DNA from 2 places in the Ureibacillus endophyticus genome. Region 1 is predicted to be linked to the other one. Evidence: riboswitches for the same ligand, from Rfam matches in the RefSeq annotation. Region 1 holds a riboswitch; the other holds the start of a gene.

Region 1 (4,040 bases):
CACCACCAATGTCAGTTCCTCACCTTGATACAAGATATATTGATGGTAAAAAATCATTATTATTCGGACCGTTTGCTGGATTCTCACCTAAATTCTTAAAAACTGGTTCATATATGGATTTATTTGCTTCAATCAAACCACATAACCTTACAACGTTATTAGCAGCAGGCGTTAAAGAAATGCCTTTAACAAAATACTTAATTCAACAACTTATGCTTTCAAAAGAGCAACGTATTGAAGAATTACGTGAGTTTATCCCTAATGCTAAATCAGATGATTGGGATATCGTTATTGCTGGTCAACGTGTACAAGTTATTAAAGATACTGAAGCTGGTAAAGGTACGCTACAATTCGGTACTGAAGTTGTAAGTGCTGCTGACGGTTCAATTGCAGCATTACTTGGTGCATCACCAGGTGCTTCTACAGCTGTTCACGTAATGCTTGAAGTAATGAAAAAATGTTTCCCACAAGAAATGAAAGGCTGGGAACCAAAAATCAAAAAAATGATTCCATCTTACGGTGTATCATTAGTAGAAAATCCAAAACTTTTCAAAGAACTTCTTGATTCAACTGCTAAAACTCTAGGTTTAGATAAAGATCAAGCAACTTCTAATGAAGAGAAAGTATTAGAAACAGTTTAATAAACTTTGAACCTTTAATCATCCTGATGGTTAAAGGTTCTTTTCTAATTAAAATACCCTGAAACTTTAAATATAAACTTAACGCTAAGTTAAAATTTTATAAGTTATTTGACGTTCATTTCTGTTTCATATATTATTATTTTAGTAAAAGAATGTCCCGTACTTGAACGGGAGAGGTTCATAGCTGAAACCCTCTATAAAAAACTATGGAAACATGTCTATTACGCCATGTCCATAATTGGATGTGGCTTTTTATATGTTTTTATCATTTTTTATAGACGCCTCTCTTACAAGTATTGGGAAACATACATAAGGGAGGCTTTTTTATGTCTGGCAGAGGCCATGAAGAAGGTTTGAAAGACTTAACTTTACTAGGAAATCAAAATACAAAATACGCATTTGAATATGCACCTGAAGTATTAGAGGCGGTAGATAATCTTCATTCAAATCGAGACTATTTTGTTAAATTCAATTGTCCGGAGTTTACGAGTTTATGTCCATTAACAAATCAGCCGGATTTTGCAACAATGTACATTTCATACATTCCAGATAAGAAAATTGTAGAGAGTAAATCGTTGAAACTTTACTTATTTAGTTTCCGTAATCATGGGGATTTCCATGAAGATTGTGTAAATATTATTATGAACGATTTAATAAAGTTATTGGACCCTCGTTATATTGAAGTTTGGGGGAAATTTACTCCACGTGGTGGTATTTCAATTGACCCATGGTGTAACTATGGAAGACCAGGAACGAAATATGAGGAAATGGCTAATTATCGATTAATGAATCATGACCTTAACCCGGAAAAAATTGATAACCGTTAAAATAATCAACAAAAAAGAGGTTCTTAGCTGACCCTCTATAAAAAACTAAGGAGAGACGTGAATATGAGAATCTTATTTTATTTATTATCAATAGTCATTGCCAATGTAGTAACTGCAGCATTTGCACCAATGCAATTAGGGATATTTATTGTACCAATGGGAACGCTTTTAGTTGGAGCAACTTTCATTTTCCGAGATCTTGTACAAAATAAGTATGGTCGAAAAAAGACCTATTTGTTTATTTTTATTGCATTAGTTTTATCTGCGGTTGTATCTTCCATGTTAGGCGACACATTAATGATTGTAGCAGCTTCAGCGATATCATTTTTAATTTCTGAAACTGCGGATACCGAAATCTATTCACGTTTAAAAGTATCAATGGCATGGCGTGTATTCTATAGTGGAATTATTGGTGGACTTCTGGACTCAGTAATTTTCGTAGTTATTGGGTTAAGTCCATTAGGAGCAGGAGCTTTACCTTGGGAAGCAATACCATTTGCTATAGCAGGTCAATTTATCGTAAAGTCATTGATTCAAATGATTGGAGCAATTGTATTTGGGAAAATATACAGTTTAAACGGGAAACAAGCTATTACAGAATCATAATTATTTAAAAGATCATCTCTTGATGGTCTTTTTTTATGTTAGATATTAAAATTGATAAACTATATTTAGGGAAGTTGGTCTTTAAGGAGCGAAAAAATGAGATATAAACAAGTTGTACAAGGTACGTTAATTAAGAGAATGAACCGATTTGTTGCAGAAGTATCAATTAACGATAGTGTAGAGCGGGTACATGTGAAAAATACTGGACGATTAAAAGAACTTTTATATCCCGATAACAAAGTGCTTTTGGAAAAAAGTAATAACCCTAAAAGAACTACTAATTATTCAATCATTGCTGCTAATAAAAATGACAAATGGATTAATATCGATTCTCAAGCACCGAATGCAGTAATATTTGAAGCGTTAAAGGAAGGAAAAATTAAGGAAATTGGGAAAGTTGATTTCTTAAAAAAAGAAGTAACATTTGGTGAGTCACGATTTGATTTTTATTATGAAAATGGTGATGAGAAGGGATTTATAGAGGTAAAAGGTGTAACGTTAGAGAGAAATGAGGTTGCTAGTTTCCCAGATGCACCTACTTTAAGAGGAATGAAACATGTACTTGAAATGTGCCAAGCAGTTCAAGAAGGTTATAAAGGCACAATATTATTTGTAATCCAAATGAAAGGATGCAAAAGTTTTACCCCGAATCGAGAAATGGATCCAAATTTCGCTGATAGACTTTTACAGGCAGCCCAACAAGGAGTACAAATTATTGCCTATGATTCAATTGTTGAGGAAGATAGCTTATTTATAGATAAGCAAATTCCAGTAAGCTTGATTTAGGGGACTATTCCAAATAGTCCCCTAAACAAACAATTATTGTGGATAATGAAAGGCATAAATGAACTGTACAAAATCTTCAAATGGAAGGGAGGATTCACCAGGGAGCTCTCCATTTCCATTAACACTTGTTCGAATAGATTTACCCCAAATTTGTAAGCTATCGTTATTTGGATTATAAAAATAAACACGCGTTACGCCTTTTGGATCATTTTCAACACGTTGAATGAGGATAGCATGGGCACCAAGCACTTGACCTGATCGATTGTAAATTGTAATGCCTACCGGTTGAGGCAGTCCTCTGTTGACATTTGGATTATTAGTGGGGTGATAATAATAATAAAAATTATCTAGAAAATTCAAATCACTATAGATATCTGAAAACCCCGACCATATCCCTGTTATATGAAAGGCAGGATTAATCCACTTATGAGGATCTTGCCCCCGACCATCTGCAGCTTTTAACATTTCAAAGTAAATTGAATCAAGATGTGGTACTACCAAATAGGAGATAAAATCAATATGCTCCTCATCTTCTAAAGGAATTTGTGGAAGTGAGTTTGACGAGATTTTTTTCCCTTCAAATTCTATTGTCAAGTTTGCTGTTTTTAAGAAGGTGTTTATCATATTTAACAACATTGTTGGCTCATTTTGAGACCAATAACTAAGTGCTCTTGTTGATTGACAAGTAGGATTAAATCCTTGGCCAATGCCTAAAGGCGTCCCTAAAATATTAATCATTTCTGATACGATTAAGGATTTAATAAAATCAACATTTTGAATTCCCTTTAATTTATTAATATTAATGAGAATTTCTTCATGGATTGCTGATGACATTAATTGTTCTAACTCTTGGACAAATTCCTTTGTAAATATGTCCCGTTGTAATAAACAAAGTAACCCATATATGCTTCTTCGCGTATCAATAGAAATTGATGAAGAAATTAAGGATAAAATAATTGGAAGATTAGCATTTAAATTGGTCTTTGATATATTATCTACAGTTAACATACTTTCAAGTAAGTGTTGTTTTTCATTGGCGATAAATTTTAAAAATACAACATGATAAGGGGACACAAGACCTGTCTGTACCATCGTGTTTTTTAGCTGATGTGCTTCCTTAATTAAAATTGTATCATCACATGTTTTTAGTTTTATTTCATAACTCTCCAAAGTATCGGTT
Region 2 (4,040 bases), 3.2 Mb from region 1:
CTAGGGCATTTGAAATTCCAAGACCTAACACAATTAACGAATCCGTGTTTGCTGAGAAGCTTCGAATCATTCGTTTGTTGTCACCTGTTGCACGGATTGCAAGACCAACTTCTGTTTTTAAGAACCAATCTGCAATAAACTTGATGATAAGTGTAATAATAAGCACTACTAAAATTGTTCCCCAAGTAGAAGGAGCTGTTTGGAAGCCTAACGTATTTTTAATGAAATTTGTTAATGCTGTATCAATGCCTAAATTACTCCAAAAACTTTGAAATTGTGAAAAAATCGTATCAGTATTCATGAGTGGAATATTTGGTTTTACAATTGCATTTTCTGCAGATAACCCCATTATACGTAGATTGATTGAATACAATGCAATCATCATTAAAATACCTGAAAGGAGTGGATTTATTTTACCTTTCGTGTGTAAAAGACCAGTCATACATCCTGCAATAAATCCAGCAACAATTGCCATTAATGTAGCTAGTATCGGGTTATAACCTAATGCGATCATCATTGCCGCTGTAGAAGCTCCCGTAACAAAGCTGCCATCAACCGTTAAATCCGGAAAATCTAACACTCGGAATGTTAGGTACACCCCGAGTGCCATAATTGCATAGATGATTCCTTGCTCAACTGAACCGAACAATGCTGCAAACATAATGAATCATCTCTCCTTACTAACTCTATTATTCAAATAACTCTGCATTCCAAGAGTCTTTCACTTCAAGACCTAATTTCTCAACAGTAGCCTTATTCATAAGTAATTTTAAGTTTGCTGGGTAAGCTGATGGAATTTCTGCAGGTGTAGCTTCACCATTTAAAATTTTCACAGCCATTTGACCAGCTTCATAACCGATATCATAGTATTCGAAACCGTAAGCACCTAAACCGCCACGTTTTACTGAATCTAGTTCTCCAACCATTAATGGTAATTTGTTTGCTTCTGCAACTTCAACTACTGATTCAAGGGCAGAAACAACCGTGTTATCAGTGATAATGTATAAAGAATCAACTTTACCGATTAAAGATTCTGTAGCTTGTTTTACTTCAGCAGATGTTGAAACTGCTGCTTCTTCTAATTTTAAACCAGCCTCTTCTAATAGAGCACGAACTTGATCTACTTGAGCTACTGAGTTTTGTTCACCAGTGTTATAAACAGTACCAACAGTTTTAGCACCTAATTCATCTTTTAAGAATGCTACTGTGTTTGCAATTGTATCAGGATGTAAGTCTACTGTACCTGTTACGTTACCACCAGGAGCTTCCATAGAATCGATTAATTGTGCACCAACAGCATCTGTTACAGATGTGAAGATGATAGGAATATCAGAAGTTGCACCTTTTACCGCTTGAGCTGATGGAGTTGAGTTTGCAAAAATTAAATCAACACCTTCATTTACTAAGTTTTGTGCAATTGTTGTATTCATACTTTGATCGTTTTGAGCGTTTTCTTCAACAAACTCTACTTGTAAACCAGCGTCTTCAAGTGCTTTTTTGAAACCGTCAGTTGCAGCGTCTAAAGATGGGTGCTCAACGATTTGTGTAATACCAACTTTAAATGTTTTTGCTTCTTCTGTACCTTCAGTATCTGTACTTTGTTCTGCATTGTCAGTAGATTTTTCGCTACCACCACACGCAGCTAGTAAAAGTACTAGACCAAAAAGTAAGAATGAAAGTTTTTTCACATTACTTTTCATGTGTCTTTTTTCCCCCCGACTTTTTATTCACAAAATCCTTTAAAATTTTTCGAATCTATTAAATAATTCGAAAAAATTAGAGTTTATCGATATATTACATTGTACTTATTTAATAGTCAACCAACTTTGGCAATCTTCTGAAATGATTTAATAGTCAAATAGTTTCCCTATAATACCAATTTATCGCTTTAAATCGCTAAACTATAATGTTTATTTTAGCATTTAACTATATCAAAAAAGTAATTCATTATGACAATATTTCGACATTTTTCTATATTGGTAAATTTCACACTATATTTGATAGGAATTTGACATATGTGACAATCTATTATAATATATTACTTTGTGTTCATTCACCGTGGTTCGAAACCATCCCACGAAAAAAAACTAAGGAGAAGTGAATATGAAAGTAAAGTTTTTAGCAACAACGGGGATTATTGCTGCTCTTTATATTGCAGTAACGATGCTAGTTGCCCCATTTGGATTTACGGAAATTCAATTCCGTGTATCTGAAATGTTTAATCATTTAGTAGCATTTAATCCACGCTACATGCTTGGTGTTGTAATAGGCGTATTTATCGCAAATTTATTCTCACCACTAGGCATCTATGATTTAATTTTTGGCGTAGGACACTCTATTATCACTCTTGCAATCTTCATTTTGATTTGTAAGTATGTAAAAAATACTTTAGTCCGCATGGTTATAAATTCATTTCTATTTACAGTGACGATGTTTATAATCGCCCTTGAATTAAATCTTGCTTTAGAATTACCATTTTTATGGACATGGTTAACATGTGCTGTGGGTGAATTTGTTGTGCTAATTATTGGTGTGCCAATTATGCACCTTTTAAATAAACGTTTAAATTTCAAAGATTTAATTTAACGTTAGAACCGATAGACTTTATGTCTGTCGGTTTTTTATTTTCGTTGTAAAACTTTTCTGAAAACATTGACATCGTGAAAAGTTAAGTCTAGAATACTATTAACAAATTGTTCGGATACGGTAGCAGGTTGCGGGAGCGCGACCACCGTCAGAGCAAAGCAGAGTTTAGATGAGAATAGCAGAGTAAATTGATGAATAAGAATAGTAGCGCATTTTGGACGCTAAAGAGAGCTAGTGGTTGGTGTAAACTAGTGCGGACAATTGCGTGAATGGGCCTTATGAGAGCAACTAGCTTTCATTGTTAGTTGACGTCTTTCCTACGTTACAAGGAAGTGTTTTTCGTGATTCAATTCATGAAAATACACGCCAAGGTGGAAGTAATTTTTACTTCAACAGAGGTGGCAACGCGGTGCAAATCGTCCTCTACAAATGGGATTTTCCCTTTGTAGAGGACTTTTTTATTTGTTCTAAGAGCTACCCTTATTCCTTACCTGCTAAATCCAAAATATAGGAGGACAAAAATATGGGTATCCAATTATTCACTAGTCGAGTAAATGCAAAAGAAAGTTTATCTTTTGATGAAATGGTTCAAGCTGCAGAAATCGTTTTTGATGATAATACTCCAAAAGAAGAAATTAAATCGTTTCTTTTAGCTTTAAGTGAAAAAGGTGAAACAGCTGAAGAAATTGCTGGTCTAGCAACTGTGATGAAAGCAAACGCGGTGGAAGTACCAGTTCCAGAAGGTCGTTATTTAGATAACTGCGGAACAGGTGGAGATGGTTTAAAAACTTTTAATATTAGTACAACATCAGCATTCGTTCTTGCTGCAAATAATGTGCAAGTTGCAAAACACGGCAATCGTAAAATATCCAGTAATTCCGGTAGCTCAGACGTATTACAAGCTTTAGGCATTCATTATGATTTCACGGTCTCAGAATCTGTTGAATTAATCAAACAACAAGGGATTGCCTTTCTCTTTGCACCAGGTGTCCATCCGAAACTAAAACGCATCGGTGAAATTCGTAGAGAAATTGGAAAACCAACAATCTTTAATATGGTTGGTCCACTTACAAATCCAGTTAATTTAAAAGCCCAACTTGTTGGTATTAATCGTCCTGACTTAGTAGAAGATTACGCGAAAGTTTTACGTTTATTAGGACGTGAACGCGCAGTTGTAGTATCAGGTGCTAATGGGATGGATGAGGCTTCACTAAGTTCTGAAAATAAACTTGCATTATTAGAAAATGGTGAGATCAAACCATTTTCACTTAATATCGAAAATCTTGGTCTCTCCCCTGCCCCAATAAGCGCACTTGTTGGCAGTACGCCAGAAGATAACGCGGTAATTTTAAGAGATTTATTAAAGGGAAAACAAAGTCCGTATTTTGATGCCGTTTTACTTAATTCAGGTCTTGGTTTCTTCGCTTATGGTACGGCAGCTACAGTTAAAGAAG

What was found. Region 1 has a riboswitch for preQ1 ahead of NKR20_RS17985 (VUT family protein). Riboswitches for the same ligand answer to the same signal wherever they lie in the genome.
Region 2: another riboswitch for preQ1. It lies ahead of NKR20_RS02320 (QueT transporter family protein); the one in region 1 lies ahead of NKR20_RS17985 (VUT family protein).

The regions. Positions count from the first base shown of each region.
Region 1 is NZ_JAMYWW010000001.1:3,624,059-3,628,098, reverse strand. It holds gene NKR20_RS17995 (malate:quinone oxidoreductase) at 1-641, shown strand, start outside; PreQ1 riboswitch class I at 809-855, shown strand; gene queF (preQ(1) synthase) at 968-1,468, shown strand; PreQ1 riboswitch class I at 1,479-1,523, shown strand; gene NKR20_RS17985 (VUT family protein) at 1,532-2,074, shown strand; gene sfsA (DNA/RNA nuclease SfsA) at 2,171-2,860, shown strand; gene NKR20_RS17975 (hypothetical protein) at 2,894-4,040, opposite strand, start outside.
Region 2 is NZ_JAMYWW010000001.1:447,490-451,529, reverse strand. It holds gene NKR20_RS02330 (ABC transporter permease) at 1-661, opposite strand, end outside; gene NKR20_RS02325 (ABC transporter substrate-binding protein) at 690-1,700, opposite strand; PreQ1 riboswitch class I at 2,053-2,097, shown strand; gene NKR20_RS02320 (QueT transporter family protein) at 2,104-2,586, shown strand; T-box leader at 2,769-3,013, shown strand; gene trpD (anthranilate phosphoribosyltransferase) at 3,110-4,040, shown strand, end outside.